Regions from separate parts of the Pelosinus fermentans DSM 17108 genome, predicted to be linked through region 3. Evidence: riboswitches for the same ligand, from Rfam matches in the RefSeq annotation. Region 3 holds a riboswitch; each other region holds the start of a gene.

Region 1 (12,138 bases), 510 kb from region 3:
CCAATTTTAAAAGGTCCAACTTCAATTTGGTCGCCTGCCTTGACAGAAATTAAATTAGTTAATGGAACATTATTTTCTTTTAATCTGCCTTCAAGTATTCCCAATGTTAACCTTGTACCGTAGACAGGTACGCTAAGTTGCTTCAGAACATATGGTAATGCACCAATATGATCTTCATGACCATGAGTAAGTATTATCCCCCGTACTAAATCACGATTTTCTAGTAGATACGATATATCTGGAATGACTAGATCAATTCCGAGCATATCATCTTCCGGAAACATTAGACCAGCATCAATAACAATAATATCGTCTCCATAACGAACTACAGTCATATTTTTGCCAATTTCACCTAATCCGCCTAAAGGGATAATTTGAATTTTTTGTTGTGTTTTTACCAAAAAAAATCACACCTCCAGTTATTTTTATAAAGCAAGAAAAACAAACCATTATTTCTAGGTATTTGCCGTTCATTAGAAAATGAGCTAAAAACCGGCCCGTTCATTCACTTATTGTAATTATAGCTTATTTTAAAGTGCATTTGCAATATATGATGCTTCTTTTGAAGGTATTATATGTAAGATTCTCTTGATAAAAGATAAGAACCTCACCCAAAATATGAATGAGGTTCTTATCCTTATATACGATTTATTTTATGCAGATAGCTTTTTATTTGTTCTAATTCATTAATTGTCGGTGGTATTAAAGGTAACCTAAAGGTACCGCCATTTTGCCCAATTAGATTTACAGCTGTTTTTACTGGTATCGGATTGGTTGTAATAAACATCATTCTAAAAAATGGTATTAATTCGGATTGTATGGCTTGAGCTTTAGCAATATCATTATGGACAAAAGCTGTAATCATTTCTTGCATACGATTCCCTACAATGTGAGCTGCCACACTAATAATACCAACGCCACCCACAGATAGGATTGGTAATGTAAGGCTATCATCACCACTGTATACCATAAATTCATTAGGAGTCGTTCGAATAATTTCTGCAACTTGCTCAAGATTTCCGCTGGCTTCTTTAACAGCAACAATATTTTTAAGTTCTGCCAAACGCGCTATCGTTCCAGGTAAAATATTAGAACTAGTACGTCCAGGAACATTATATATGATTAGCGGTAAATTAGTACTGTCAGCAATAGTTTTAAAATGTTGATAAAGCCCTTCTTGCGGCGGTTTATTGTAGTAGGGGCCTACAAGCATAGCGCCATGTACACCTAATTTCTCTGCTTCTTGCGTTAACTTTACGGAAGCCATAGTGTCGTTTGAACCAGTACCAGCGATCACGGTAGCTTTATCACCAACAGCATCAAGTACCGTGGAAAATAGCTTGAGCTTTTCTTCTTTATCTAATGTTGCTGATTCACCAGTGCTACCAGCAACTACTAAACCATCTGAACCATTTGCAACTAAATATTTTGCAAGGGTGGCTGCCGCATCATAATTGACGCTAAAATCATCATCAAATGGGGTTACCATGGCTGTTAAAATCCGTCCAAAAGTCTTCATAGTAATCTTTTTCTCCTTATTAACATGATAAATTAAACTTTTCATGTAATGCTGTAACGGCTGATTGTACAAATGATTTCTTTATTAAAACGGAGATTGATGTATGAGAGTCTACTGTTTGTAATATAGGGATGTTATTCATAGACAGGGCTTCTATAAAACTGGCCATCACACCTGGGACACCATTAATTCCCCCACCTACAACTGAAACTTTAGCACAGTCAAGAGTTGTGTGTACATCGCAACCAAATTCTTGAAGTTGAGCAGTTGCTTTCTCTGCAAGATCTTCTGCTATTGTAAACATGATTTGCCCAGGATGAACATTAATCAAATCTACACTGATTCCATTGTCCGCCATTGATTTGAAGATATTAAAGCTTGCAATATTATTTAAAGAATCATGTAAATTAATTTTGATTTGGGCAATATTAGATATAAAGGTTACACCTGTAGCAACACGATCAGCAACATATGTGTCAGCTGTATCTTCTTTAGTAATGCTAGTTATAAGTGTACCAGGTTCATTGGAAAATGTTGACTTTACCACTAGAGGAATACTTTTCTGCATAGCAATTTCTACAGCTCGAGGATGAATAACTTTAGCACCTTGGTGAGCTAATTGACAGACTTCTCCATAGGTAATACAGTCGAGAATCTTTGCTGTACTTACAATTCTAGGATCGGCAGTCATAATTCCATCTACGTCTGTATAAATTTCTATCAATTCAGCATCGAGAGCAGATCCCAAAGCAGCTGCAGTAGTGTCACTACCTCCACGGCCTAATGTAGTAAATTCATCATCAATAGTTATACCTTGAAAACCGCATACTACAGGAATTTTACCCATCTTAATTAAGTTGCATATGCGAGAAGGATCTACTTTTAAAATACGAGCGTTATTGAAATTATTATCAGTTATTATGCCAGCTTGCCCACCTGTAAGCATAACAGCATCAAGTCCAGCGGCTTGTAATGTGCCAGCCATAATGACGGCGGAGATCATTTCGCCGCAGTATAAGATCTGATCAAGTTCGCGGCTTGCTATATCTTTATATGCTTTTCGTGCTAATTCAATAAAAGTATCGGTTGCATAGCATTCCCCTTTACGTCCCATAGCAGAGACGACAACGACAGGACTCAATTCGTTAGTAACAGCAGCTTTAATTTTTTCTATTACTAACTTTCTTGCCTCAGGAGTTGCAACTGAGGTACCACCAAATTTTTGAATTATTATCCCCATTATTTACACCTCAAATTAAGTTATGCTTAATCATATACTCGGCAATTTGTAAAGCATTTAAAGCAGCACCTTTACGTATTTGATCGCCAACAACCCATAAATTAAGGGCATTTTGAATGGAATTATCTTTTCTAATTCGACCAACAAAGACTTCATTTTGGTTTGAAGTGAATAATGGCATTGGATACAACATTTCTGCAGGATTATCTTGTAAAATAACCCCAGGAAATGCAGCTAAAAGTTCTTTTGCCTGATCAACTGAGACTTCTTTTTCAAATTCTATATTGATTGACTCTGAATGGCTACGATAAATGGGCACTCTTACAGTAGTTGCTGTAATTCCCATTGTATAATCATTGAATATTTTCTGTGTTTCATGTACCATTTTCATTTCTTCTTTTGTGTAATCACCTTCCACAAATACATCAATGTGTGGAATGACATTAAAGGCAATCTGATAATGTTTTGGTAAGCTGGAACTTGGTAAAATAGTAGCTTCTACAGGACGATTTTCTACAATTGCTTGGACCTGGTTATCTAATTCATCAATCGCTTCTTTACCAGCACCAGAGACTGCTTGATATGTGGATACCACTACTCGCTTAATTTTAGCCTGATCATATAGTGGCTTTAAAGCCATTGCCATTATAATGGTAGAACAATTTGGATTTGCAATAATTCCTTTATGTTGTTGTATCGCTTCTGGATTCACTTCTGGTACAACTAATGGTACTGTAGGATCCATTCTAAAAGCGCTGGAATTATCAATGACTACTGCACCATATTTTACTGCAGCAGGTGCAAACTTTGTGCTGGCAGAGCCACCAGCAAATAAAGCGATGTCTATATTCTTAAAAGAGTCATCAGTAGCTTCTTCTACAGTGAAATTTTTTCCCATAAAATTAATAATTTTACCGGCTGACCGTTTGGAAGCAAGCAATTTTAAATTATCATATGGAAAATTACGCTCTTCAATTAAATTTAAAAACTCCTGACCAACTGCTCCAGTAGCTCCGAGTATTGCTACATTATATTTTTTCATATATATCGCTCCCTTTTGTTTTCTCATAAGATTCTATATACTTTATTATATTCATATTTTTTACTATAATTCTTGCTTAGAATGCTTAATTTAGTGCAAAAAATGCTATTAATTTAATAATGATTATGCCATTAATGCCATTATTTTGGGATATTTATATTTCATAAGCTATATGTTAAAGGATACAAGGGATTATTTCAAAATTTCTTCAAGTCCTAAGACTAGGCCATTTGCATTAAGTACGTGTTTACACGCTAGTAAAACTCCTGGCATAAATGATTCTCGTGATATAGAATCATGGCGAATCGTCAAGGTTTGACCAAGTCCACCAAAAATAACTTCTTGATGTGCTACATAGCCAGGAAGACGAACGCTATGCATTCTGATACCTGAGAAGTCGCCACCACGTGCACCAGCGAGCTTTTCAACCTCATCAGGGTGCCCTTGATGTAAGAAACCGCGCTTTTTGGCTATTAGCTCTGCAGTATGCAAGGCAGTTCCAGATGGTGCATCAAGTTTTTGATCATGATGTAATTCAATAATTTCCACATGAGGAAAAAATTTCGCAGCATCTTGTGCCAGTTTCATCATTAAGATTGCCCCAATTGAAAAATTAGGAGAAATTAATGCATTTACCTTAGTTTCTACGCATAATCTTCTAATCTCTTCTATATTTTCTTCTGATAGACCAGTAGTTCCCACAACAGGACAGATTCCATTATTAATGGCGATGTGGATATTATTTAATACTACTTCTGGTCTTGTGAAATCAACCATTACTTGTGGCTTTGTTTCGTTAATAACGGTTTGCAAATCATTACCTATAACAATGCCCGTTTTTCCTGCGCCGATTAAATCACCAATATCTGCAAAGTCAGATTTAGTATCCACAGCACCTACGATACTTAATTGAGTATCGTTATGTATGGCTTTGAGTACTTCACGCCCCATTTTACCGTAAGCTCCGCAAACTATCACTCTAATCATCTTGTGCACCTCCTAATAGTAGCAATGTATTCATTCAAAGTGTTGAATGTTAATAATGAAGACAAAAATAATAGCCGATGAGTAAAATCTCATCGGCTGTCAATAGTAGGTAAGACAGTATAAGGATGGTGAGAAAACAAAATAACAATGTTTTCCCACGCCTTAGATAAGATAGCACTCCACTAGAAAATTAATTCTAGTGACAGTCTTACATCTATTAAATGAAAGACCAGCACAAAAGATTTGGTGTCTTTTGCACTTCGGCAAACAACCCTTTTCTTTCAGATCATAAAAACCAATCTCCCTGAAAGTACTCTTGTTGTCTGCACCTCTATTCCATCCCGCGCAGGATGAAGTCTATTGAATTACATACATTGTATACTAGTGCCTATAGAGGTGTCAATATATGAGTGGAGAAAAAAACGCTATTTCTCCATTCCTATATTCTATTTACTATGATTCTCTACATCTTTAGCACCATTTTGCCGCAGGATTTGTGCTGCAGAACTGACTTTGGTTGTATCTGTCCGAATAATTGCCAGAATACTACCACCGGCAACTTCTTGCTCATAACGTTGACTTGCTTCGGCAGGAATGCCCCAATCAATCAATCCTCCTGCAATACCACCTGCGATTGCTCCTCCTACAGCAGCAGTAATAGGACCTACTGCGATAATCGGACCAATGCCGGGAAGCATTAAGGCTCCTGCTCCCATAAGTAAGCCACCAATTCCACCTAAAGTACCGCCTGTTAATGTACCATCAGTAATATCGTCATCATAGGTTCCATCTTGATTTTGATCTTGATTCTTTTGTTTTTTAGAGACAATATTAATTTCTTCAGTAGTAAAGCCTTGTTTTCGTAGCGTGTTCACAGCATTTTCAGCTTTAGCTCTTGATTCAAATACACCAATAACAGTTTGATTGGCTTGTTGTGTATTTGTGGTATTGTTGTTAGCTGGTGCTGCCATAGTAGTAGCATTTCCATTTCCTGCACTATAGCTGTTTACTAGTGAACTTTCATTTTCTTCATTGGAAACTTGATTATTGGTTTGATTTTTCATGAGTAAAACCTCCTAACATTAAATGCATATCATGCAATTTAACGTTAGTGTCTCCATGATAATCATTAATATGTATTTTCATGACGTTCTCGGTTAAAATTAGTATAAGCATTATTTATATCGACAATAATTACTTCATCTCCAATACGTTTTATTGTTTGCCAAGGAATAGTAGAAGATTTTATATCATTAAAAAAACTAAATAATCCGTTTTTTCTTGGAAGTACAATTGTGAGTATTTTTCCTGATTTATGGTCAAATGTTAACTCACATTCTTCAATGATTCCTAAGCGAGCTCCATCACTTAAATTTATAACTTCTTTTCCGGATAGATTGCTTAAACGCATTTTATCACCCCTTATTATTTTTGCAAAAAAGTCTTATAAAGAAAGGTTGAATGATGGATAATAGAATGGCTATGCAGGCTACTGGGTCTATCCACATTTGAAAAAACAGTATTTTATGAGGGATATCTAATTTTAAAAAAGATATTAGCATCACTAATGATAAGTATATACCTCCAGCAATTGCAACTAGCTCTTGAATTGCTAATGATAAGGGTGAGCTTTTTACATCACCTGCATCATATGTTTGACGAAAGTATTTTATTCGTTCTAATAAAGATAAGATTAATAGTAAAGAAAATCCCAGTAAAATGCTCCAGGAATACATGGTAAACCTCCAGATACCTTCTACTTTAATAGTATGAGGTTAAAGTCAATAATATGTTAAAAAAGCTCTATGGAAAGTATACATAACTTTTCCATAGAACTTTTTTAAAGTATATTATTGACCTGTACTACCGAAACCACCTGTTCTTGTAATGAACAAGTTATTTTCATCATGATCCGCTAATAAATATTTATAAAAAATTCCTTGTGCGATTCTGGTCCCTTTATTTATAGGAATGCTCTGAGAGCTATGATTATAGATTGCAATGAAGATGTGTCCTTCATTTTCATTATTATTGAAATAATCAGCATCAATGATACCTTGGCCATTTACTAAACTTAAATTTTTTTTAATCGACAAGCCTGAGCGGATATGTATGCCAAGATATTCATCTGATTGCATATATGCTTTTATTCCTGTTGGTACTAGCGTAACACTAGCTGGGGCTAATAATACATCTTCAGCTGCAGCTATATCATATCCTGCACTATATTGAGTTTTTCTAGTAGGTAATCGCAGATCATTTTTTTCATAACTAGAAATAAATTTAAAACCTCTTAATTGCATTATATATCTCCTCATTTACTGGACCTAATACTGTAAAAGCTAACCTATCTGGAATCAATAATGTATGTATAATATTGTGTAAGTTTTCTAAAGTTACCTTATCAATTTTATCAACTACTTCATCAAGAGTGATAAAGCTTCCCAATGTTAGTTCCATTTTACCGATTCTAAACATACGGCTGCTAGAACTTTCAAGACTTAATAATAAACTCCCCTTTAACTGCTCTTTGGTTTTTGCAAGTTCAACAGCATTAATTCCTACGTTTCTTAGTGTATTAATATTATCGATTATCAGTTCTATTACTTGAGAAGCATTACTAGGTCTTGTTCCAGCATAAATAGTAAATAATCCGGCATCGCTATAGTTAGTTTGGTAAGAATAGATTGAATAGGCAAGTCCCTGTTCTTCTCTAATTGATTGAAATAAACGTGAACTTATACCACCGCCGACTATGGTATTTAATATATGCATGGTATAGATATCCGGCGATGTTTGAGGTACACTGGCGGTTCCGAGACAAATATGTACTTGCTCAATATTTTTAGATTGTATAATTTGTGCAGGTATTAAGTTTGGTGCAGTGGAACTAAGAAACTTCTTTTGACCAGTCATATTACCAAAATAGTACTCTACTAAGGCTTCTAGTCTTTCATGGCTTAATTTTCCAGCCCCGGCAATAACAATATTATCAGGGGTATAAAAACTTTGATAGTATTCTAGAATCATATTCTTATTAAAATTTTCAACAGATGGAGTGGTCCCAATAATGTTATGCCCTAAGGCATGACCGGCCCAAACATTATTATGATGTAGATCGTGGACTAATTCATCAGGCGTATCTTCATACATACAAATTTCTTCTAGTACGACTTCTTTTTCGCGCTTGATATCTTCTTGGGTAAAAATAGATGTTCTCAGCATATCACTGAGGATTGCAAGAGCTAATTCTAGATGAGTATCAAGGACCTTTATATAATAACAAGTATGTTCTTTAGTAGTAAATGCATTGATTTGCCCTCCGACCCCATCGACTGTTTCGGCTATATCCTTGGCAGAACGATTTTCAGTTCCTTTGAAAACCATATGTTCAATAAAGTGAGAAATCCCATGATTATATTTTTGCTCAAAACGTGATCCAGTGCCTATCCAGATTCCTAAAGTAACCGATTTGACATAAGGAATAGCTTCTGATACGACTCGAATACCATTTGGTAATAATGATTTACAATACATATAATGCTCCTTTAACTCAATATATAATTAACTTCCGGCTGTAATCGAATAATTCCTGCACGACTCTTAGAATTTGCGAGAAAATCACTATAAATAAAGGGACTAGTACTCAGATAAAGTTTAAATTCTATCTGAATACTAGTCGCAATTTAATCATTTTTTATACTAGAAAGCATCATCCTTAGAGCAGTTTTTAATTCTTATTAAAATAATTTACAATCCCTGTAAAAATCCCCTGTGCTAATTTGCTACGATAAGAATCACTGCTTAGTTGAGCTGCTTCTTCTTTATTAGATACGAATCCCATTTCAACTAAAGTACTTGGCATAGACGTGTTACGTAGAACGTGGAAATTGGCAGAAGATGTTCCTTTATCAATTGCACCAGTTTGCACGACCATAGCGTTTTCTACTGCAGATGCCAGTGCAGATGATTTTCCCGTAGAGTAGAAAGTCATGGCACCTTTAATATTAGGATCAGAATTAGAATTGGAATGGATGCTGACGAATGCATCTGCTTGGTTAGAGTTAGCCAGAGTAACTCTAGCCCCCAGCTCTTTACTCAAAGAGCTGCCTTCAGGCGCAACTGTCCGATCCGTTTCACGAGTCATGATGACTTTAGCACCAGCTTGTACTAATTTATCACGTAATTTTAAAGCTACGGATAAATTATTATCAGACTCTCTAGTATTATTGGCGACTGCCCCAGGATTGCTGCCACCATGTCCAGGGTCGACTACAATAATCTTATTTTTTAAAGTGGTATTACTATTTGTTGGTGGTAAAGGTTTTACAGTAACAGGATTATTCTTCGATGGACTGGATGTACTGCTACTACCACCAAAAATATTGAATACTGGTCCCAGAATCTTATTAAACACTAAATCAAATATTTGCTGAAAAAATCCATTTCCTGTTTGCGTACTGCTTGTCTCTAAGGTATTAGCTGCAAGAGAATTAACCACAGAATCAAGGGAGGCAGCATGTGTTGTTGAAATCGGTGCTATTATGCTAATTAAAAGTAAGCATATAATACTATAAGTTAATAATTTGTTTTTATGCACTCTAACACCTCCATAAAGTAAGTTATTTTTTCGAAAATACATTTTTCAATACGTTCCAAGCATTAGGGTCTTCTTCCCCTAATTTCCACATTGCAGCACCTGCGATGTCATACTTGGTAACCAAATCAATTTTATATTTAAGGCTTTCGCTATTTTCAAACCAAACTTGGTGCTTTATGCCATTTGAATCCGTATAATCAAAATGAGGAGATTTAGAAGAAGTATCCCATATAGCAGAACGATTAAAATCTTGCATTAGTTTGGTGATAGCCTTATGTTCTAGGCTTTCTACACCCTTACTGGACCAATCATAACCGTAAGCTGCTAGTCCAATATACAGTTTATTTTTAGGGATAAATTTCAATGCATATTTTAGGTTATTTTCTACCCAATTGATATCAGCGATTGGTCCAGCATCACTCCAAGTACCATGATTATCATAAGTCATAAGAATGATCTTATCGGCATATTTGGCTAATTGTGCATAATCATATGCAATTGCTACATCATTTGATTCATCTTGTTTAGGGAATACGTCAATCGATATAATATACCCTTGGGGTTTAAGACGTGCAGAAAGTTCTTGCATAAAAGTAGATAGGTTATCTCGATCTTGGGCATCAACCATTTCGAAGTCCACATTTATGCCATCCAGCTTATATTTTTTTATATAAGATTCTAAACTATTTATAGCTTTCTCTCGTAATGATGGAGTAGCTAAAATCTTATGAATGGATGATTGACTGTCTTGTTGTTTAGCATTATTTACTAGTAGTAATACAGATATATTATTTTTATGAGCAAAATCAATTACAGACTCATGGTCATTACCACCACGATCTGTAAGTGTACCATCTTCTTCTAAAGTAGCCCAAAAGGGAGCAATCGTTTTAATTACGTCGGTATTTTTATATAGGGAATTAAAAGAAGAGGTATCGGTTGCCCACCATTCAGCGTAAAAACCGATCAGCTCTTTGGGAGAGCTTGTATTTATTCCTGAAGGGAGTTTAATCTTTTTTTGAAGATCTTGTGGAAGAGTCAGTATATCTCCAAAAAAGTTTCCCATTATACCAAGCAGCATGTCCACTAAGCCATTCCCGGAGGGCGCCTCCTTAGGAGTGGTAGAGTTAGCAGTAATCGCTGATTGTAAAATATCAGTAAAGGAAGATGCATATGCTGATGATGTTATCGGGAGCATAAAGGTAAATGCCATCATAAAAATGAGAAGCCATGAGATGGATCGATTATATTTTTTCATGTATCAACCTCCAAGAAGTATTACAATATGAAGTTGTTCATAGTTATGTAAACATGATAACACAAATAAAAGTAGGTAGCAATAACAAAAACAGGCAATTATATGCCTGTTTTATCATTTGATGATATCAGATACTGTTGATATCGTATAGCCTTTACTTTGGATTTGCTGAATTAACTCTGGTAAAGCTTTGCTTGTAACTTCTGTGGGATGGATAAGAATAATGGCTCCATTATGTAGCTTTTTCATAACCCTATTAATGATGATTTCCGTTGGAGGACGCTGCCAGTCAATGGTGTCAATACTCCACATAATGGTTGTATATCCAAGATCGTTCGCTGCTGATAGTACAGTATCATTATATTCACCATAAGGTGGTGCATATAGTGATGTTTTAATAGTGGTAAGCTCTTTCACCAGTTCTTCAGTGCGCAATATTTGTTCTTTATTTTTCTCTTTACTGATAGTGTTCGGGTGTGGATGAGTGTAAGTGTGATTACCTAATTCATGTCCTTGAGTTGCTAGTTCTGTAACTAAAGCAGGGAATCGTTTTCCCCAGCTACCACCAATAAAAAATGTTATTTTTATATTATTTTCATTAAGGGTGTTTAGCATAGTAGGCAGATATTCTTCACCCCAGAAAACATTGCATGCAAAAGCAACTTTCGGTGTCGCTGAGTTACCATGAAAGATAGGAACTGGCTTATTTACAGGTTGTGTATTATTAAAAATGGGTTGCAATAGTCCTGACAAAATAATAATGGCAAAAAAAACTCCAGCAGAAAACAGCACATACCATTGTTGAATTCGAATAACAAAACACCATTTCAAAGGGAATCACCTCTAACTTCATACTATTCTATATTTAATCCTATTAATTAAGAAGTGATTTTATGAAACAAAAAAACATAAACCAAGTGGTTTATGTTTAAAATTTTTATTTACATTATTCTTTTTTTTCAGATTCCACAGGTAAAAGCTCTTTACGTGAAAGGTTAATACGTCCTTGGCGATCCACTTCTGTAACTTTAACTAGAATTTCGTCTCCAACTTTTACAACATCTTCCACCTTTTCCACACGTTCACGAGCTAATTGAGAAATGTGGACAAGTCCTTCCTTACCTGGGAGAATCTCGACAAAAGCACCAAAATTCATTAAACGTGTAACTTTGCCCGTATAAGAGCTGCCTACTTCTACTTCTCTAACCAGTGTTTCAATGATTTTTACAGCTTTTTGTCCTGCTTCCATATCTACAGCAGCAATAAATACTTTGCCGTCATCTTCAATGTCAATTTTAACACCAGTTTCTTCAATAATTTTTTTAATTGTTTTACCACCAGGTCCAATTACATCTCGAATCTTATCTGGATGAATCTCCATTGTAATAATACGAGGAGCAAAAGGCGACAACTCAGCCCTAGGTTCCTGAATCACTTCTACTATCTTACTCATGATGTGCATTCTGCCGCGATGAGCTTGAGAAAGCGCTGC
Region 2 (8,758 bases), 1.7 Mb from region 3:
AAACGCTGGGAGCTGTCAAGCCTTGTTGCTCACATGGCATGGCAGCATCACGAAAAAATAGATGGCACAGGATACCCGCGAGGACTCCAGGGTGAAGAAATTCTAAATTATGCTCGTTTATTGGCAATTACCGACGTATATGAAGCGATTACAGGGTGCCGCCCATACCGTAAAGCTATGAATTTGGAAGAGGCATATGATATTATTCGCTCTGGTTTAGGAACTGCTTTTGACGAGCATTTCGGCAAAATATTCTTATCTAAAATGGCCTTATATTTTCCAGGAATGGAGGTCCTGCTAAATACAGGAGAAAAGGCTATTGTCGTCTCCTTATTGGAGCATACCCCTCGTCAGCCGATAATCCGTCTTATTGCCTACCCTGATGGAACCGCCTATTCCCCGCCTATCGAAATTAACCTGGCAGAAAATTCTCATCTTTCCATTGTAAGCACATCGATATAAAAAATAGAGGAAATCCTTGTATACATCAAGGATTTCCTCTATTTTTCTATCATTCTTTCCCATTCTACCCTAATGGCTTGACTAAACAAGCCAAGGCAATGGAATTCATCTTTCCCTCTGGTGTCTCAGATCGTGAAGTCATGACTATGGGGTGTGTTGCCCCTAGGACAATACCTGCCATTTTACTTTTAGCAAAATAAATCAGAGACTTTCCTAAGGCATTGCCAGTCTCAATATTAGGTACCATGATTAGATCAACATTACCTGCTATTTTGCTGTCAATCCCTTTGTGCTGCGCTGCTTTTTGACTAACTGCCACATCAAGGGCAATCGGTCCTTCTATCAGACTAGCAGGTAAATCCCCATTGCTTCTCATCTCTACTAAAATCTTAGCATCTAAAGTGGCGGGCATTTTTTCATTAACTATTTCATTGGCCGTAAGCAATGCTACATTAGGAATCATGATTCCCATTCCATGCAGTGCCAATATTGCATTCACCAAGATCTGCTTCTTTTCAAATAAGGTAGGAGCAATATTCATACCTCCATCAGTAATAAATAAAAGTTTTTTCTGACCTGGAATCTCAAAAGCACCTAAATGACTTAATAGCCTTCCAGTACGCAGCCCTTCCCCTTTATGCAATACTGCTCGTAAAAAATCACTACTATTTACTAATCCCTTCATCAGCACTTGAGCTTGACCGTTCTTTACTAAGGAAACAGCCTGCACTACTGCCTTCCCACTGTTTGCTTCATGCAAAATTGGCGTATCAGCAGATAAGCCAACCTCTTCCATTAAAGGCTTAATAAGAGCAGTATCTCCTACTAAAACAGCCTCAGCAATCCCTTCCTCTTGAGCTAGTTTGACAGCCGCCAAGACTCCTTTATCCTGTGCTACAGCAACACTAATCCTGATTAAAGAACGATTTTTAATTTCAGCTATGATTTCATGATAATTAGAATACAAACGACAACCTCCTAAAAGATCTGCCAATATCAGAACTGTTTATTCATTTTATACTGAATACATCTGCGCTTCTTCTTCGCCTCGAATTACTCTTAAAGTTCCAAATGCCAATGCTTCTAGCTCTTCTTCTCCTGGTATTACAATTACAGGAGCAATAAACTGCACTCGGCTTTTAATAGCGTTAACAATAGGTTCTGAATGAGCAATTCCCCCAGTTAGAATAATACACTCCACTTGACCTGACAATACAGCAGCCATTCCCCCAATTTCTTTTGCTACTTGGTAGGAAAGAGCTTCCAATACCAAGCTAGCCTCCTCATTTCCATGAGCGGCCATAGAAAAAGCTTTCCGAATATCGGCAGTACCAAGATAAGCATACATTCCACCTTTATGATTGAGTATCTCTTTTAATTCATCAAAGGTGTAAGTACCAGAAAAAGCAAGTCTTAAAAACTGTCCTACCGGCAGCCCCCCACAACGATCAGGAGAAAGAGGTCCCTCCTCTTTCGGATTATTGACGTCAATCATTCTTCCCAGCTTGTGAGGTGTTACAGAAATTCCTGTCCCTAAATGAGCCACAATCAGATTCATCTCTTCATATTTTTTCCCAAGCTGCTTTGCTACTTTACGAGCTACAGCCTTCGTATTTAATGCATGGGACAAGCTAATCCTTGGCAAATCAGGCAGACCGGATATCCTTGCCACAGGTTCCATCTCATCCACGGAAACAGGATCTACAATATAGGAAGGAATTTTTAAAAATTCGGCTAACCCATAAGCCATGACAGCCCCTAAATTAGAAGCATGTTCACCTCTTTTAGCTTCTCTTAAATCATTCACCATCTCTTGAGTAATTTCATAGGTTCCGCCTTTAAGAGGCTTTAATATCCCCCCACGGGCTGCAACTGCATTAAATGTAGAAAGGTCAATCTTTTCTACTGCTAATTGTTCTAAAATAATTCGTAAACGATACTCATACTGATCTAACAATTTCACAAATGGGCTGGTGTCGGCAGCAAAATGTTCCACAGTCCTTTTGATAAGCAGCGTTTCTCCATCATATACAGCAAATTTTGTAGAAGTTGCTCCAGGGTTAATCACTAAGATTCTCTCTTTTAACAGGCAATTATCAACCATAATCCCCCTCCAGATACTAGTACCTTGTCAGCCATTATCCTACTGTTTTAAAGCTGACAAGGTATTAGGTAACATTCACAATAAATATCTCAACATTCAGACTTCTTTCTCACTATTTATTTCCTTATTCTTTCAGAATATCCTGCTTACTAACTATATTCTCTCTATATACTTTTTAGAAAACAGAAAAACGCTGCTCGCCCTTTAAAAATAAGACCTTTTGAACCGCGAAGACGCGAAGAATAGGAAGAACACGAAGTTAGTGTATGCTAAAATAAAGAGCAGACAGGTATACCTGTCTGCTCTAAACATCATTCTTTATTTTTTAGTTGCCGCAGCCAAATTCATTTCACATTTTTCAAAATCCAAAGTCGTAAAGTAATCTTCAATTGTTTCTGCACGACGAATCATCTTAACTGCTCCATCAGCTGTTAACAGCAATTCAGCAGAACGTAATTTACCATTATAATTAAAACCCATTGCATGTCCATGAGCACCTGCGTCATGCATCACAACAATGTCACCAATGTCAATACGCGGCAAGTTGCGGTCAATGGCAAATTTATCATTATTCTCACATAAAGAACCTGTCACATCATACACATGATCAAGGGGCAGGGCTTCTTTTCCTGCAACCGTAATATGATGATAGGAGCCATACAAGCCAGGACGCATCAAATTTGCCATACATGCATCAAGACCTACATAATTTTTATAAATCTCTTTTTTATGAAGCACAGTAGAAACCAAATATCCATAAGGACCTGTAATCATTCTGCCACATTCCATGGTGATTTTTAATGGATGCAGTCCATTAGCCACAATCTTTTCTTCATAGGCTTTACGTACACCTTGACTGACAGCATCCAGATCTACAGCCTGCTGTTCAGGACGATAAGGAATGCCAATACCGCCACCCAAATCAATCATCTCAATGCGAATCCCTAGTTTTTGATACACTTCAACGACCAAATCAAACATCATTGCTGCTGTAGCCACAAAACTGTCAGGATTTAACTCGTTGGAAATTACCATGGTATGCAAAGCAAAGCGTTTTACTCCTTTACTTTGGATGATCTTATATGCCTCAAAAATTTGTTTTCTGGTTAAGCCATATTTGGCTTCTTCCGGATAACCGATAATATCGTTGCCGCCTTCCAGCAAAGGACCTGGATTATAGCGAAAGGAAATTAATTCAGGTAAGCCTACATGTTTTTCTAAATATTCAATATGGCTAATATCATCAAGATTAATAATAGCTCCTAAGTCTTTGGCTGCCTGATACTCTTCGGCAGGAGTATCATTAGACGAAAAAATAATGTCTTCTCCCACAATTCCAGATTGTTTGGATAAAATGAGTTCGGGTAAAGAACTGCAATCAGCACCAACGCCTTCTTCCTGCAGTATTTTTAAGATATGTGGATTAGGAGTAGCCTTTACAGCAAAATACTCTTTAAATCCTGGTGCCCAGGAAAAAGCCGCTAATAATTTGCGGACATTATTCCGAATCGCCTGCTCATCATAAATATGAAAAGGAGTCGGATAATGCGCAATAATTTCCTCAAGCTCAAGCTTAGTAAATGGTAATGTTTTTTCTGCCATAGTAATGTTGTACCTCCTGAATTGTTATTATAGATTCTAAAACTTCTCCTCATTCGTTATGAAGCAAGCCTCTAGTAAAAAAGTAAAAGCGGTCTGCGGAAAACTATTCCGCAAACCGCCATAAGAATTCAAATGATCTCACAACCAGCAATGCAGATAGCACTCCATCCAACTTGGATGACAGTCTTGCACTTATTCAATACAAAACCAATAAACGGGTCTTGCCAAACCCTTCTACTTCGGCGGATATTCCTTTTTGCATCTTTCATCGCTGGCAACTCCAGATACATATTCTTAATATACCGCGCCTCTATCTTATCTTTATTTATTTTGTTATTTTTATAAGTATAGACTAATCTAGTTTGTCATGTCAACTCTTATTCTATTCTTTTATTCATTTTCTACCTTGGTTTGACTAAAATAGCTGGATTCATATATAAATCATATTGTTCTGCACTGACTTCTCCAGTAGCCAAAGCAGATTCTTTCAGTGTAATACCTTCTTTTGCAGCTCTTTTTGCAATCTGTGCTGCTTTATCATAGCCAACAAGGGGTACTAAACCAGTGATGAGAATTAATGATTGGTGTAAATAAAAATCAATCACATCCTCCCTTGGCTGTATGCCTATCGCACAATTTTCATTAAAGGAATGTATGCCATCAGCTAATAAGTTAATGGATTGCAGTAAATTATACACAAGTACAGGCATAAATACATTCAATTGAAAATTCCCCTGACTTGCAGCAAACGAAATCGTTGTATCATTGCCAAACACTTGCGCTACAACCATGGTCAAAGCCTCTGATTGAGTAGGATTTACTTTTGCCGGCATGATAGAGCTGCCCGGTTCATTCTCAGGTATTTTAATCTCACCTATACCGCAGCGTGGGCCACTTGCCAGCCAGCGAACATCATTGGCAATTTTCATCAAGTCTGCCGCTAAGGCTTTGATGATGCCATGAACTGCCACGACTTCATCCTTACTCGTCAAAGCATGAAATTTATTTGGTGCAGTATGAAACTGCTTTTCTGTTAGCTTAGTGATTTCTGCAGCAATTAATTCACCAAACCCAACTGGAGAATTAATACCTGTACCGACAGCAGTCCCTCCCATTGCCAAATCGCGCATGAAATTAATACCGATAGTCAGCATTTCTTCATTTCTTTCGAGCATCCGTACCCAGCCGCTTATCTCTTGCCCAAAAGTAAGGGGAGTCGCATCCATCAGATGGGTTCGGCCAATTTTAATGATATGATTATATTCCTCTGACTTTTGCTGTAAGGTTTGTTTCAATGCTGCAATCGCCGGCAGCAATTTATCAATCACTAAACTAACACCAGCAACATGAATGGCGGCAGGGAAAATATCATTAGAACTTTGGGATTTATTTACGTGATCATTGGGATGAACAACCACTGTTTTCCCATTTTCCGTTAATAATTGATTTGCCCGATGAGCAATGACTTCATTCATATTCATATTAAACTGTGTACCACTGCCTGTCTGCCATACAGACAAAGGGAAATTTCCATCCAATTTTCCTGCCAGCACTTCATCGCACGCCGCTACAATAGCATGAGTTCGCTCCTCATCCAATATATTCAGCCTATGATTTACTATAGCAGCTGCTTTCTTCAAAGTAGCAAATACACCAACTAATTCATAAGGAATCTTTTCTATGCCGATACGAAAATTTTCAAAGCTACGTTGGGTTTGTGCTCCCCACAACTTATCCTTTGGTACACGTATTTCCCCCATTGAATCCTTCTCAATACGATATTCCATACAAAAACCCTCCTCATTCAATTGAATCTGCTTTTACTGTAGTTCAGACTAATACGTAAGAGATAATAAACCATTACTCTATCTCTTCCCCATTAGCAGCAACAATCCTGCTGCTATACTAGCTTTTAAAAAGAAAACATTTTGAACCGCGAAGATACTAAGAATATAAAAACACGAAGATTTTTTTAACCGCAGAGGCGCAGAGACACAGAGAAATAAAACTCTCTCTGTGTCTCTGCGCCTCTGCGGTTACATTATTTTTTCGTATCAAATACTTTCGATTGGTACTGTGTTGGCTCCATGAGCCATGACGGTGATCGTGTATTCTGTCTTATTTATTATTTTTTCAGCCATGGTGATCGCCTCATCCAAGCTACTAGCAGTCAGCATTCCTGCTTTTTCAAAAAACTCTTTATTCTGAGGCAATGAAACAACAATATGAGGAACTTCTTTTGCCATATATCCCAGTTTTAATGCAATGAAGCCTGGAACGGTAAAACCTTTTCGCAAAGCCAATTCTCGCTCATACAGAGAATCGTAGTTAAACCAGCCGCTAAAATCAGGCGGCTCCATGATATCACGGCATTCCAGCAGTAAAATCACTACACCTGTGGATTTTACCGCCATGAAGGAATTTCCAATGGTTTTGGAGCCTTGATACAGATTGATGTCTTTCGGGAATCCTCCAGCAGAAGCAATGACCAAATCAGTTTTTCCGCTTATGGGAACACCAAATATCTCATTAGCTGTTTTGCATCCTTGGAGCCAAGCTTCATGCCAGTGACCGGCAACAAAAGAGGCAAACTGACCTTCTGGTGTAAACACTGCATTTAATAAAAAGGCTGGTTTCAGTAATTCTGCCATTTCCAGCATATCCGCATGCATAGGGTTATTTTCCAATTTACCAACAGTACATTCTGGACTTACCCCCTGTCCAACTACTGTATGAAGACATAGACTATGATTTTCCTGAATCGTGCTATAAGAGGAGATCCCTGGCATGATGGCTTTACGTCCGCCACCAAAGCCAGCCATTAGATGATGAACAATTCCGCCCGTTAAAATGACTTTATCGGCATTAACTACATGCTTATTCATATGGACATCTTTTCCCCGTGAAGTTTGACCCACATAAACAAATTCATCCGTTTCTGGCGCATGACTTTGTAGGATCGCTATGCGTTCCACAATTTCCTGACCAAAAGTCAGTACATTTTCCTCATGAGTATGATGGCGATGGGCGCCCAGTGCAACAATAAGGGAAATATCTTCATCAGGTATACCAGCTTTATTCAGTTCATTCAGCAAAGTAGGTAAAAACAAATCATGACGCACCCATTGACGAGTTATATCACTAGCAACGATGACCACTTTATCACCTTGCTGTATTACATTCTTTAGAGGTGGAGTACCAATTGGATTGTTCAGTACCTCACGAACAGCAGCTTCTACATCTGAAACTGCTTTCGCTGGTTTACCTTCCACAACATTTACAACGCGTTCTTCCGGCAAAGCTACTTTAATTTCACTATCACCAAAACCAAATGAAAATTCTTTTAACATCTAGCATCTCTCCTACGCAATCTTTTCAAGATTATTATTTTCCTTTAGTACTAAAGGCTTATCGGGCTTGACAGCCAACCATGCAACAATGCCAATCACGGCTGAAGCTGCAGTTGTCAGAATAGCTGCCTGCCAGCCATAATTCGTTGCAACCCATGCTGTAGCAACCGGAGCAGCAATGCCGCCCATATTCCCCCAGAAATTCATCCAGCCAGTTATCGATCCAGCAAATTTACCTCCAATATCAAGACAGGCGGCCCATGAAGCATTAAAAGTAAATCCAAGAGATCCCAAGGATATCGTTAGCCATAATACATTCAGCCAAGGTACAGTTGCCACTGCTCCCAGGTAAAGAGTTATACAACAGATAATTAGTCCTAGAATGCCAAATAAAGTGCGGGATTTATGCCTTGACACACCGGAAGCGACTAATTTATCACTGATATAGCCGCATGTAGCCGTTACTATACACAATGCCGCCCAAGGAAAAGAAGCAGCAATCCCCATTTTCTGCAAAGAAAAATTTTGAGCCTCTATTAAGTATAATGGCAACCAAGCTAAAAATACATACATAATATAATCCGTTATAAAATATTGAATCCCAATAGCCCAAAACTGAGAAGATCCCAAAAAAGCACGCCAAGGTGCCAGTTCTTTTTTATCACTATCTACCATTAGACCTTCTTCTATGTAACTTGCTTCTGCAGCATTGGTAAATTTACTATCCTGAGGAGTATCCTTGGCTAAATAATACCAAAGTCCTGCCAATAGTAAACCTACTCCACCAAAAATAACAAATACGGAACGCCAGCCAAAATTCATCATCAATACGATCGTAAGTGTTGGACCAACAACCGGTCCAAAAAATACACCGCTTAACATAAATGAAGAAGCACGCCCCTTTTCATTATTATTAAACCAACGGTAAATAAATCTTCCAAAGGCAGGTGCCATAGGACCTTCTCCGATGCCAAACAGACTTCTCGCCAGAATAAATGAGGTAAAGTTACTGCATGCTCCTGTTAATACTGTAAAGGCTGACCACCAAGTAGCTGCTAGTGCCAGAACCCTCCGATGTCCCCAAAATTCAGACATGATTCCACCTGGTATTTGCATAAAAGCATAGCCAACAAAAAAAGCCGTCTGAATAAATCCCATATCCATTTTGCTAAAGCCTAATTCTTGCATAATAGTGGGAGTGGCTACTGATAAATTGACTCGATCCATGTAAGAAATAAAA
Region 3 (12,138 bases):
TCAAGATGCTCTTGCCAATTGTATGAAATGCGGCAATTGCATGGAAGTCTGCCCTGTATATAAAGAAGTTGGTAAGGAAGCTGCGGTAGCACGTGGTAAATTATCATTAATGGAAGGAGTCCTTAAAGGCTCAATTCCCCTTTCTGCTGCCTTTGATGCCGCCATGTCCAAATGCGTTTCGTGCAAAGCTTGTACTGCCAAATGTCCTTGTGGCGTACCAGCTGATGAATTAATCTTACGCGGACGCCAAGCTGCTGTAAAAGCACGTGGTTTGCACCCTATTAAGAAAAAAGTTTTTGCCCTCTTAAAAAATAGACATCTATTTGACTTTTCTCTACGAATGGCAGGTATCTTTGGTCCATTATCTTTTAAGAAAATCCCTGGTAAAATGGCAGCCTTAGCTCGTTTTCCAATGCCAGGAATGGACTATAAAAGGGTAACAGCTCCTTTTGCCTCCACTCCCCTTAGAAGCCAATATCCTGAAGTAATCAAAGTTGACCGACCTACAATGCGAGTTGGATTTTTTACTGGCTGTACAATCAACTATATCTATACTGATGTTGGACAATCCGTCATCAATGTTTTAAAAGAAAATAATATAGAAGTAACCATGCCTAGTATGCAGCATTGCTGCGGCACACCAGTGTATATGTCAGGCGACGTAGATTCTGCTAAAATACTAGCCAAACACAATATCGAAACCTTTGACAGCTATAACTTTGATTACATTGTTTCCGCTTGCGGTTCCTGTACAGAAGCTTTCCGCATTGAATTTCCTCATCTTTTTCACGATGATCCAAAAATGAGTGCTATGACGGAAAAACTTGCTAAGAAAACCTATGAAATTAGTGAGTTTCTCATTGATGTTGTAAAAATTGATAAAACAAAGCTAGGTCCGGTAAATGCTACTGTGACAATGCATGATCCATGCCACATGGCACGAGGCATTAAAGTCACGAAGCAGCCTCGGGAAGTTCTAAAATCGATCCCTGGCTTACACTTTGTCGAAATGAAAGCACCTGATCGCTGCTGCGGTTCAGGAGGTTCCTTTAGCTTGGGTAACTACGAACTTTCCCGTAAGATTAATGATAAGAAAATTGCGGACATTGCATCTACTAATGCTGATACCGTAGTAACCAGTTGTGGAACTTGCCGAATGCATTTGACAGATGGTTTATTCCAAAACAACATGAATCAAGATGCTCTTCATGTCATTCAAGTCCTAGACAGATCCTACAAAGCAGGTCATCAAAAGTAATAAGATAAACAAAAGGAGTATAGCTTTTGCTATACTCCTTTTGTTTATCTTATTATATTTGGAACTTGTTAACTTCTCCCTGCAAATCCATTGCTAATTTAGCCAACGCCTGACTAGAGGATGCGATTTCTTCCATAGATGCTGCTTGTTCCTCTGTTGCAGCTGATACTGCCTGGGCTTCTCCCGATGCTTTCTTACTCAAATCATCCATACGTTTCACAGAGCTTACAATTTGCTGACTGCCAATGGCCATCTGCTCAATCGCCGAAGAGATCTCTTTAATCTGAGAAGACACATGAGTAACCAACTTCGCAATTTCTTGGAAAGCCAGGCCAGAAGTATTAACAATTTCTGTTCCTAATTTTACTTCTCTAGTGCCTTCCCCCATGGCAACTACCGCCTTATTCGTATCCCCTTGAATCTCGCTAATAAGGGTAGCTATTTGTTTAGCCGCATCCTGGGATTGTTCAGCTAACTTTCGTACTTCCTCTGCTACAACAGCAAAACCTCGCCCTTGTTCTCCCGCCCGGGCAGCTTCAATAGCAGCATTTAGAGCCAGCAAATTGGTTTGACCGGCAATACCGGAAATCGTATCTACGATTTGTCCTATTTCAATTGACCGCTCACCAAGTTTCGCTACGACTTCTGCAGAAGTACTAACTGTTTTTTCTATGTATACCATTTGCTTTACCGCTTTATCCACCGATATATTGCCTTCATTTGCCTTATCAGCTGCCATCGCTGATTGCTCCGATACTTCATTCGCATTCGCAGCAATTTGCTGAACGCTGGCAGACATCTGCTGCATTACAGCAGATGTATCATCGGCAGCAGCCATCTGTTCTTCCATTCCTTGTGCCACATCCGTAATCGATCCGGCAATCTGATTTGACGCTTGAGCAGATTGATCCGCGCTAGCTGTCAATTCTTCTGAGGAAGCTGCCACTTGCTCCACAGATACATTGACCTGCTTCATAAGAGAACGAAGACTACCCTGGATTTTAAACAAAGCATCTGATAGTTGTCCAATTTCATCTTCTCTCACAAAGGTGCGAGGTTTATCGCGAAAATCACCAGCTGCTAATTCTCCGCAAATTAATACCATCTCATTTAAAGGCTTCGTTATAATTCTTGTAATATATAATCCGCTTACGCCCAATATGATGAGTGATAACACCATAATAGCAATCGTAATCTGAGTCGCCTTTTTGAAAGATAGCTGATTTTCATTATTCATTTGTTCTGACAAACTACTATAATAATCAGAAAGGTTGTATAATTGTTGTAAAAGTTCATTTGCTAGCGGATCTACACTCGTAACATATAAGACATAGGCTTCCGCATTTTTATTTTGCATAGACAATTCAGATGTTTGTTTTCTGGCTTCACGGTATTTTTGCATAGTCGTTTTTATTTGATTTAACAGCTCACTACTTTTTACATCCAAATTCGCTTTTTCAATTTCTGCAAGATTTGTATTTGTCTTTTCTGTTACCTCAACCAAAATTTTTCTTAATTCCTGATTCTTATTGTCATTCGTTGCCAGCATCAATTCCAAAGTTGCAGCATCACCTTTTCGGACTTCTGCACGAGTCTCATTTAATATCTTAACTGGAATCAATCGCTCCTTATACATACTATTCATATCAATATTAGATTCCTGAAGGAAATAATATCCTGTATAACCACTAACGCCTAAAGATAATAAAGATATAATAATTAAAACACCTAATTTAAACACGACTTTCATATTATCAAAAATTTCCAACTTCCTTGCTCCTTCTCAAATTTATTTTGGTTCGCCACTATTTTCAATTCCTTATCCGCAAAAAAACATCTACTAAATAAGGATCAAAATGCTTATCCTTTCCTTCATCGATAATTTTTTTTGCTTCCTTTTGAGTCATTGCTTTATGATAGACTCGATTTGAGGTAATGGCCTCATACACATCTGCAATAGATAATATTCTTGCTACCAAAGGTATTTCATCACCTGCCTTTCCGCGGGGATATCCAGTACCATCATATCTTTCATGATGAAAAAGAATAGCTTCTGCTAAATTTTCTAATTTGTGCAAGGGATCTATCTTTTTCAGTAGATGATATCCATTTTCAGGATGCTGCTTTATAATCTCAAATTCATGTTTTGTTAGTTTTTCTGGTTTATTTAAAATTTTTTTAGGAATTATTATCTTTCCGATGTCATGAAGTAAAGCCGCCGCTGACATTAGTTGGATGATCTGAAATGAAAGACCAAGCCTTACTGCAAATCCAACTGCAAGTTTCTTAACTCTACAAGAATGTTTGGCGGTTGAGAGATTATAATTGACTATCAATTGAAATAGACAGGCTATTGCCTCAGACTTTGGAAGAATAGTAGCGTTATTGGGCATGCAGACCTCCTAAAAATACAAGGCTAATGTAACACAATTTACTTATGTTACATTAGCTTTGTATTTTCAGAAGATAGATTTAGTATAATTCTCACTTATTTAAAAGCAATTTTAACTATTTTCTAAGAATAATAAAAAATATTTCATATTACAAAAAAAATAAAGTCGTAAAAGAAGGAAAAAACATGAAAAATGACGTAATATATCAAAATTAGGCATATCAAGGTAACATAAGTAAATTATGTTACCTTGATATGCCTAATTTTTTCTTTTTAAAATATGATGTTCATCAATAAAAATAATATAAACATTTTTATCGATGAAGCATTTTTACTAATAAAGAAGGAAGCCTGCTTTAGGCTTCCTTCTTTATTAGTAACTACAATGACACTTTTGGTTATACTTCCATAATAATGGGTAAAATCATGGGGCTGCGGCGAGTCTTCTCATATACAAACTTACTTAAAGCATCCCGCACACTGCCTTTTATCGATGCCCATTCTATCACTTTATTCGCTTCGCAATTAGCCAAAACCTGTTTGACTTTTTGTTTGGCTTCAACCATTAATTGTCCTGACTCTCGAACATAAACAAATCCCCGAGAAACGAGATCCGGTCCAGCCACAACACAACCACTTTCTTTGTCCATGGTTATGACAACGATAAGTACACCGTCCTGAGATAATTTACTTCGATCTCTCATAACAATGTTACCCACATCACCTACACCTAAACCATCAACAAATACTTTTCCTGAAGTTACCTTGCCAGCCAATTTTCCTGTTATAGTGCCGGCATCTTTACTAAACTCAAAGACCTGTCCATTACTGCCAATAAAAATATTCTCTTTGGCAACGCCCAAGTCTTGAGCAAGCTTTCCATGGCTCATCAACATTCGATACTCTCCATGCACTGGAATGAAATATTGAGGCCGCACCAAAGTCAGCATCAATTTCAATTCTTCTTGACTGGCATGTCCAGAAACATGAATACCTGCAGAACGTTCGTGAATAACTTCCGCTCCTAAGCGCAGTAGAGCATCAATAGTCTTTGATACTGATTTTTCATTTCCTGGAATCGGTGAAGCAGAAATAATAACGGTATCACTAGGGTATATTTCAACTTTTCTATGATCATTCATTGCCATACGTGTCAAAGCTGACATGGGCTCTCCTTGGCTTCCTGTTGATAAAATTAAAATTTGATTTCCTGGATAATTTTTAATTTCATCAATATCAATTAACACACCTTCAGGAACTGTTAAGTATCCAAGCTCTGTAGCAATATTTACCACATTGATCATACTTCGTCCAATGATTGCGACTTTTCGACCATATTTACAAGCAGAAGTAATCGCTTGCTGCACCCTTAGCACATTAGATGCAAAGGTTGCCAGAAGAATTCGTCCTTTTGCTGCATTAAAAGCTTCATCAAGGGCAAGACCCACCTGACGCTCTGACTTCGTAAAACCAGGTCTTTCCGCATTCGTACTGTCGGACATTAAAACCATTACGCCTTCATCGCCCAGTTCAGCAAACTTATGAAGATCCATTACCTTACCATCAACTGGTGTGTAATCAATTTTAAAATCGCCAGTATGAACAATCGTGCCAACTGGAGTTTTAAAATACATCCCTACAGAATCAGGAATAGAATGACTCACCCGCATAAATCCCACTTGAATTTTGCCAAATGTTATCTGATCTCCTGGCTTTATGGAAATCAATTTATAATTTGCCACATTATTTTCCTTCAAGCGGCACTCAGCCAGTCCCATTGCAAGACGCGTACCATAAACAGGTACGTCAATCTGCTTGAGTAAATAAGATAAAGATCCAATGTGATCTTCATGACCATGAGTAATGACAACTGCCCTTATCTTATCCTGGTTTTCAAGAAGATAGGATATATCAGGTATCACTAAATCAATCCCTAACATATCATCTTCTGGAAATGCCAACCCAGAATCTAGTATGACAATATCATCCTCATATTGAATGACCGTCATGTTTTTCCCTATTTCGCCCAATCCACCCAGTGGAATAATAGCGAGCTTATTTTGTTTTTCCAAAAAAAAATACCTCCATTATTTGAGTTTGTATATTTAACTTTGTTTTCACCAATAGACGTTCCGTAAGTCACCCCACCAAGATAAAATGGCTGACTTCATCCAAATGTTCATAAATGAAAATACCCGCTCACAACCCATTACCTACATTGTACTTGATCTTTCTACAATATACAAGCATTCCCTCATTCAGCAGACAATATTTACTTATAATGAGTCAAATTAGCGTTTTTTCAATTTTTTTCTCCCAAAGGAATTTCCACAGAAAGTTTAGTTCCTTCACCAATAACAGATGTAATCGTAAAGGTACCTTCCACTAAGGCTACCCGTTCACCTATGCCGTAGATTCCTAAACAGGTACGGGTATGAGTATTTTTAACCATTTTTGTATCAAAACCTACACCATTGTCCTGGATCATTAACATAAGTTTGTCCTGTCTTTTGTTTAATGATACCCAAACTTCCGATGCCTGCGCATGTTTCACAATATTCGTTAAGGCCTCTTGCAGAATTCGGTATAACGTAATCTCAACTTCTGGAGAAAATCGCTCTCTGGACAAATTACTAAAATCACTATGTAAAGAAATTTCATATTGCTTAGCGTAATTTTCTATATACTTTTTAGCTGCGGCAACCAGTCCTAAATCATCTAATAATACAGGACGCAGTTCAACTGCAATATGATGAACCGCTTCTAGAGTTGTAACAGCAAGGTCACGCATTTTTAATATTTTTTCCTTATCTTCACTGTCTTGTACCTGCTCAGCCAGCATACGCAAACCTACAATGATCGAGGTAAGAGATTGGCTTGTTTCATCATGCAGCTCGCGGGAAATTCTTTTACGTTCTTCTTCTTGTACCGTGATAATTTTATTTAAGAATACAGAACGTAATTCTTCTTTTTCTTGTAATGCTCCTACTAACTTTTCCTGCTGAGCATTCGACTGCACATTTGCCTCTACAAAGCGTGCTGCTAATCGGGCATAAGGTTCTGCTGTTTTTTGATCCCCTGTAATACCAATTACTCCTATACACCGATTATCAAACATGATGGGTACATTATAACCTTGTCGTATCCCCTTTAGATAGCATTCCTCTTCTTTTGTGACATAAAATTCTTTTACAACTCCAGTTCCAAGCATTCTAGCCCCTGATTCATGTATTTGCCCAATCCGTTCTCTACTAAAAGAAGCAATAATTACACCCTGATCATCAAGGATATTTACATTTTTATTTAATTCAGCAGCAACGATATCAACTAAGGATTGAGCAAATTCAGCATCCATCCGTCCATATGTATTGTTCATAATTCACTCCTCCACACAATGACTTTGACATACATTTTTTTATTTCCTTTTGTAGAGACTTGTTACTTTCCTATAGTAAAGGTTTCTAATACGAATCTAGTGATTGACAACTAATCTGATATTGATTAAAATAAGCAAGAAATTAAATATGTTGTGATTATAGAGGCGCAAATATTATCAGTATATATAGTGAGCTGGCAGCAATGAACTATATAGAAAGGAATAGTTGCCGAAACAACAAAAAATGCCATTTCTTGTTGTTGGGCTTGTATTAAATAAATACAAGACTGTCATCTAATTTTTCAGATGAAGTGCTATCTCACGCAAGCGTTAGTTTATTCCTTGGAGTAAATTTTTTGGTTGTGAGATTGATCACAACCATTTTTGTTTTAATTCGATAGGAGGTCAAATATGTCAAATTCTACAGTGAATCTTAAAGATTTATGTCCTGAAAAAGAAGGGCTCAAACGCGGCATGAACTCACGGCATCTCATGATGATATCCATTGGTGGTACCATTGGTACCGGACTTTTTCTAGGCTCAGGCGTAACCCTCAATCAGGCAGGTCCTTTAGGTGCCGTTCTTGCGTATTTAACCGGCGGCTTTATCATGTATCTGGTATTATTGTGCCTAGGAGAACTCACTTCAGCCATGCCTGTTTCTGGTTCCTTCCAAAGCTATGCTTCACGTTTTATTTCTCCTGGTGCTGGCTTCACTACCGGCTGGCTGTATTGGCTGAATTGGGCCATTTGTATTGCTGCCGACTTTACTGCTGCAGGTATTATCATGCACAATTGGTTTCCGCAAATTGCGATTTGGATATGGTGCGGTTTTTTTGCTATTATGCTTGCTTTACTAAACGTCATTTCTGTAAAGGCTTATGGCGAAGCTGAATTTTGGTTTGCGAGTATAAAGGTAACTGCAATTTTAGCATTTATTGTCGCAGGTGCAGGTTTGCTCTTTGGTTTTTCCAGTCATTCCGTTCCTATTGTTGGATTATCCAACTTTAATACAGAATCGGGTTTATTTCCTAATGGATTTCAAGCTGTATTTTTAACTATGATTGCTGTAGTCTACTCCTTTCAAGGTGCTGAACTTGTCGGTATCGCAGCCGGCGAATGCCAAGATGCCAGTAAAAATGTCCCCCGTGTTATTAAAGGTATTACCTTTCGGATTATTTTTTTCTATGTGTTGGCAATGATCGTACTGGCAGGTATTATCCCTTGGCAAGAAGCAAGTGTTTTAGAAAGTCCTTTTGCTCATGTATTCGGCATCTTAGGTTTTCCTTTAGCTAAGGATATTATGAGTTTCGTTGTTATGACATCAGCTTTATCTGCAGGCAATTCAGCCTTATATGCCTGTTCTCGTCTTCTCTGGTCTATGTCTAAAGAAGGCTTAGCGCCAAAATGTTTAGGTACATTAAATTCTCGCGGTGTTCCTGTCAATGGAGTTTATATTACTGTTATCTTGGCGTGTATGTCTTTACTCACCAGTGAATATGCTGCTGATACCGTGTACCTGTGGCTTATGTCCAGTACAGGACTGACTGGCTGCCTGATATGGGTTATTATTGCCTGGTGTCAGCTCAACTTCCGCAGAGAATTTTTCCGTCTAGGCGGCAAAATAGAGCAGCTAAAATTTCGGACTCCCTTTTATCCTCTGGTCCCAATATTAGCTTTAGTCTTGAACCTTGGAGTCATATGCAGCTTGTATTTTGATGAATCCCAACGAATTGTTTTATATACAGGCCTTCCTGCATTATTAGGTGTTTATTTATACTATATTTTATTCTTGGACAAGAAAATTAGCGCAGCTAAAATTGAAGAAAAAATGAGCTGAAAAACTTGGCACGTTTTTTTAAAATTTAGTATAGTAAAAAGTGGTGGTCTCTACTATGAGGTCACCACTTTTTTATTTCATATCTTGAGATAAGTGTATATCGAAAGGCAAAACTTACTATGGAAGTGCACCTGTAGTTCTGTGTTATAATGTTATGTAAACAAAATAGAAAGCTGGAGGCACATTCATTATGGATTCTTTCTCTCATGCACTTGTTGGCATCGCGATTGCAGGATTATCTGGTCATCCTTTGTCCATTTATGATCCGATTTATCTAGCTGCCATTCTTGGCGCGCAAGCGCCGGATTTTGATATCATTGCACAAATAAAAGGAAAATTCTCTTATCTTAGGCAACATCGTTCTTTTTCTCATTCCATCCCGGGCTTAGTTCTATGGTCGTTCCTGATCAGTACAGTTTTATCTATGATTATGCCACAAGCTAATTTCCTTTCCCTATTTGGATGGGCCTTCTCTGGTAGTTTATCTCATATCATTATGGATTATTTCAATACCCATGGCGCTGCTATCTTATGGCCAATTCAAAAAGAACGCAAAAGCTTACACCTTTTAAATGTATTTGATCCTATACTATTCGTGCTATTACTTAGTGTATACGCTTTTGATTTTACAATGTTCACATTATCGTGCTTTACATTTGTAATTCTTACAGCATATATCTTGTTTAGAATGGTCTTGCGCAAAAAAGCAACAAAACAGCTTCATCGATTATTTTCTCAACGAGAAATTTTGCAAATCACTGTCATGCCATCACTAAAGCGCATATTGTTCTGGGATTTTGTTTTAGAAACAAAAAATGCGTACTTGGTCGGACAATTAGGAACCATTTCCCCGGAATTAAAACTTCATGCAGATTTAGCAAAACAAAAGAACCTTTCGAATCTTACTTTACAAGCAAAAAAAACACTAATCGGAAACTTTTTTGCTACCTTTACGCCTTTTATTTATTTTGCAGAACAGAAAAATACTCATTCCATCTCAGTTACAATTTATGACCTTCGCTATGTTTTAAATAAACAATTTCTTCATCGGGCTACTATTATATTTGATCATACTACTAACCATCCCACGACTTCTTATCTTCATACTTACGGCAGCACTACCCAGATCCCTTGTGACTTACACTAAAATTTACAATTCAGAGTGGGAAAAGCCCTAACGATTTATCAAAATTGCTATAAAAGTTAGAGTGAATGATTATTATCTGATTCCCTTATCATTAAAAAATTGTCCATACTCCTTATCACGTACTAAAATATGCTTAGTAATCCATTCTTTAAGAAACATAAAGGTTGGAAAGGACAATGCAGCCGTCCCTTGTTTATGCTGATCTAAGAAATTATTCACTTCGGCTATATAAGATCCATGCTCTTTTTTATGCTCTAAATATTGAGGATAGTCAAGCTGTATCATCAATTCTTCTTCTGCGGAAAAATGATACTTCACATAGTCTAATAATTCAACTAAGGTATGCTGCGTTAATTCTCTTTCTTCTTCCAGGCTTGTACATTCAAACACACGGTGATATACATTATTGAATAATGTCAATAATTTTTTATGATCATCATCAAATCTTTGAATTTTTGTTGAAAAGCCTTCATCCCATTCAAAAAACTCCATATTTCGTTCCTCCATTTTACTTGCATTCTCTTTGTCATTTACCTAAAAGAGACAAGTTCCTACCTGCTCATTATATAATTTATCTGCTAAAATATAAACATTTTTTCTGGGAAAGAGAGTTAAACAATACTGTTTTTCTCTTTTATTTATGAGCAAATTCACCAATTAATTGTTAAATAGAGACTATTTTTATAATTTTTATAAATTTTTTTAAAATTTAGTAAAAATCCTCTTTACTTTTATATCAATTCAGCGTATGATTTAGAAGCACTTAAATAGATCGATTGAATTTCTCATGTTTCTTGTTAACGTAACTTTAACAAGAAACAATGAATATTCTCATTACCTATTTTAGTAACAGATTTTAGGAGGCTATACAACACATGAACCAAGACAAAACTTTAACTTGCCGCGATTGCGCAGACCAATTCGTATTCTCAGCTTCAGAACAAGATTTCTTTGCTGAAAAAGGCTTTACTAATGAGCCAGGACGTTGCCCTTCATGCAGAGCAGCTCACAAACAAAGAAACGGTAACGGTGGCGGTCGCAACAGCAGCTTCCAACAACGTGAAATGCATGATGCAACTTGTGCAGCATGTGGCGTTCAAACACAAGTTCCTTTCCGTCCAAGTGGTGATCGTCCTGTTTATTGCAGAGATTGCTTTAGCCAGAACCGCTAGGATGTCAGAGTCCCTGTCTATGACAGGGACTTTTTTATTTTCTTAGAATTTGATATCTTTATTTAACTTCAATTAGATCTTGTCGCTAGGTACACGCCTGTAACAATTCCCAAGGCTCCTATACACTTAAATAATGTAAAGGATTCTCCTAAGATGAAAACAGATTGAACAATTGTGAAAATAGGTACCAAATTAACAAATACTGCAGCCCGAGATGCACCAATCTTTTCAATGGCAAACAATTGAATTAAATATCCTAATACAGACGCAAATATACTCATATATGCAATTGATAACCAGCCAGCTACACTGGTTTTAGATAAATAAGATGCAGGATTTTCTGCTATTACAAAGGGTATGGATATGACTACGCAAACTAAAAATGTATAGGCTGTCACCATTAATGGTGATAAACAATACTTCTGCATATAAGAACGGCTTAAAAGAGCATACAATGCCCAACTAAAAACAGCGCTAAACATGAGCATATCCCCAAGATTAAAATTAAACGTAGAAATCAGCAGCCAATCTGCATTCGTTACAATCAAAAAGACACCTGAAAAAGAAAAGATAATACCAATTAAACGTTTTGGTGTCATATGTTCTTTGAAGAATAAAACCGCCATAAGAGTTGTCAATACGGGATTGGTTGCACCAATCAAGGAAGAATTAATTGCTGTAGTGTATTGTAATGCACTAAAAAATAAGACATGATAAAAAAAAGTACCTATAATCCCTAATATAGTAAGAGGCAGCCACTGATTTCTTTTTGGTAACCATTTCTCCCTCTCCCTACTATATAACAAAAAGAATATAAACGGCAATGCCAGCAAGAAACGGAAAAAGGTCAGGGCAAAGGGCGGAAATTGCAGTACTGCGATTTTCCCTGTTATAAATGCACCCGACCAGAAAAGGGCTGTAAAGACCATTAATAGACAAACTTTATTTTCAGAC

What was found. Region 3 has a riboswitch for lysine ahead of FR7_RS09255 (amino acid permease). Riboswitches for the same ligand answer to the same signal wherever they lie in the genome.
Region 1: another riboswitch for lysine. It lies ahead of dapB (4-hydroxy-tetrahydrodipicolinate reductase); the one in region 3 lies ahead of FR7_RS09255 (amino acid permease).
Region 2: another riboswitch for lysine. It lies ahead of FR7_RS17425 (diaminopimelate decarboxylase family protein); the one in region 3 lies ahead of FR7_RS09255 (amino acid permease).

Annotation. Positions count from the first base shown of each region.
Region 1 covers NZ_AKVN02000001.1:2,574,671-2,586,808, forward strand. The annotation lists gene FR7_RS11850 (ribonuclease J) at 1-401, opposite strand, end outside; gene dapA (4-hydroxy-tetrahydrodipicolinate synthase) at 638-1,564, opposite strand; gene dapG (aspartate kinase) at 1,539-2,759, opposite strand; gene FR7_RS11865 (aspartate-semialdehyde dehydrogenase) at 2,770-3,801, opposite strand; gene dapB (4-hydroxy-tetrahydrodipicolinate reductase) at 3,994-4,788, opposite strand; lysine riboswitch at 4,953-5,130, opposite strand; gene FR7_RS11875 (general stress protein) at 5,235-5,852, opposite strand; gene FR7_RS11880 (YlmC/YmxH family sporulation protein) at 5,918-6,199, opposite strand; gene FR7_RS11885 (hypothetical protein) at 6,204-6,524, opposite strand; gene dut (dUTP diphosphatase) at 6,639-7,091, opposite strand; gene FR7_RS11895 (M16 family metallopeptidase) at 7,072-8,325, opposite strand; gene FR7_RS11900 (N-acetylmuramoyl-L-alanine amidase family protein) at 8,519-9,388, opposite strand; gene FR7_RS11905 (glycosyl hydrolase family 18 protein) at 9,411-10,646, opposite strand; gene FR7_RS11910 (polysaccharide deacetylase family protein) at 10,761-11,477, opposite strand; gene FR7_RS11915 (polyribonucleotide nucleotidyltransferase) at 11,593-12,138, opposite strand, start outside.
Region 2 covers NZ_AKVN02000001.1:3,750,781-3,759,538, forward strand. The annotation lists gene FR7_RS17410 (HD-GYP domain-containing protein) at 1-462, shown strand, start outside; gene FR7_RS17415 (phosphate acyltransferase) at 527-1,429, opposite strand; gene buk (butyrate kinase) at 1,478-2,566, opposite strand; gene FR7_RS17425 (diaminopimelate decarboxylase family protein) at 2,885-4,168, opposite strand; lysine riboswitch at 4,318-4,489, opposite strand; gene fumC (class II fumarate hydratase) at 4,570-5,955, opposite strand; gene larAH10 (NPN-dependent 2-hydroxyacid racemase, LarAH10 family) at 6,223-7,518, opposite strand; gene FR7_RS17440 (MFS transporter) at 7,531-8,758, opposite strand, start outside.
Region 3 covers NZ_AKVN02000001.1:2,060,095-2,072,232, reverse strand. The annotation lists gene FR7_RS09280 ((Fe-S)-binding protein) at 1-1,258, shown strand, start outside; gene FR7_RS09275 (methyl-accepting chemotaxis protein) at 1,311-3,026, opposite strand; gene FR7_RS09270 (HD-GYP domain-containing protein) at 3,070-3,651, opposite strand; gene FR7_RS09265 (ribonuclease J) at 4,049-5,722, opposite strand; gene FR7_RS09260 (sugar diacid recognition domain-containing protein) at 5,953-7,026, opposite strand; lysine riboswitch at 7,179-7,351, shown strand; gene FR7_RS09255 (amino acid permease) at 7,438-8,865, shown strand; gene FR7_RS09250 (metal-dependent hydrolase) at 9,056-10,012, shown strand; gene FR7_RS09245 (bacteriohemerythrin) at 10,085-10,504, opposite strand; gene FR7_RS09240 (zinc-ribbon domain containing protein) at 10,888-11,184, shown strand; gene FR7_RS09235 (DMT family transporter) at 11,253-12,138, opposite strand, start outside.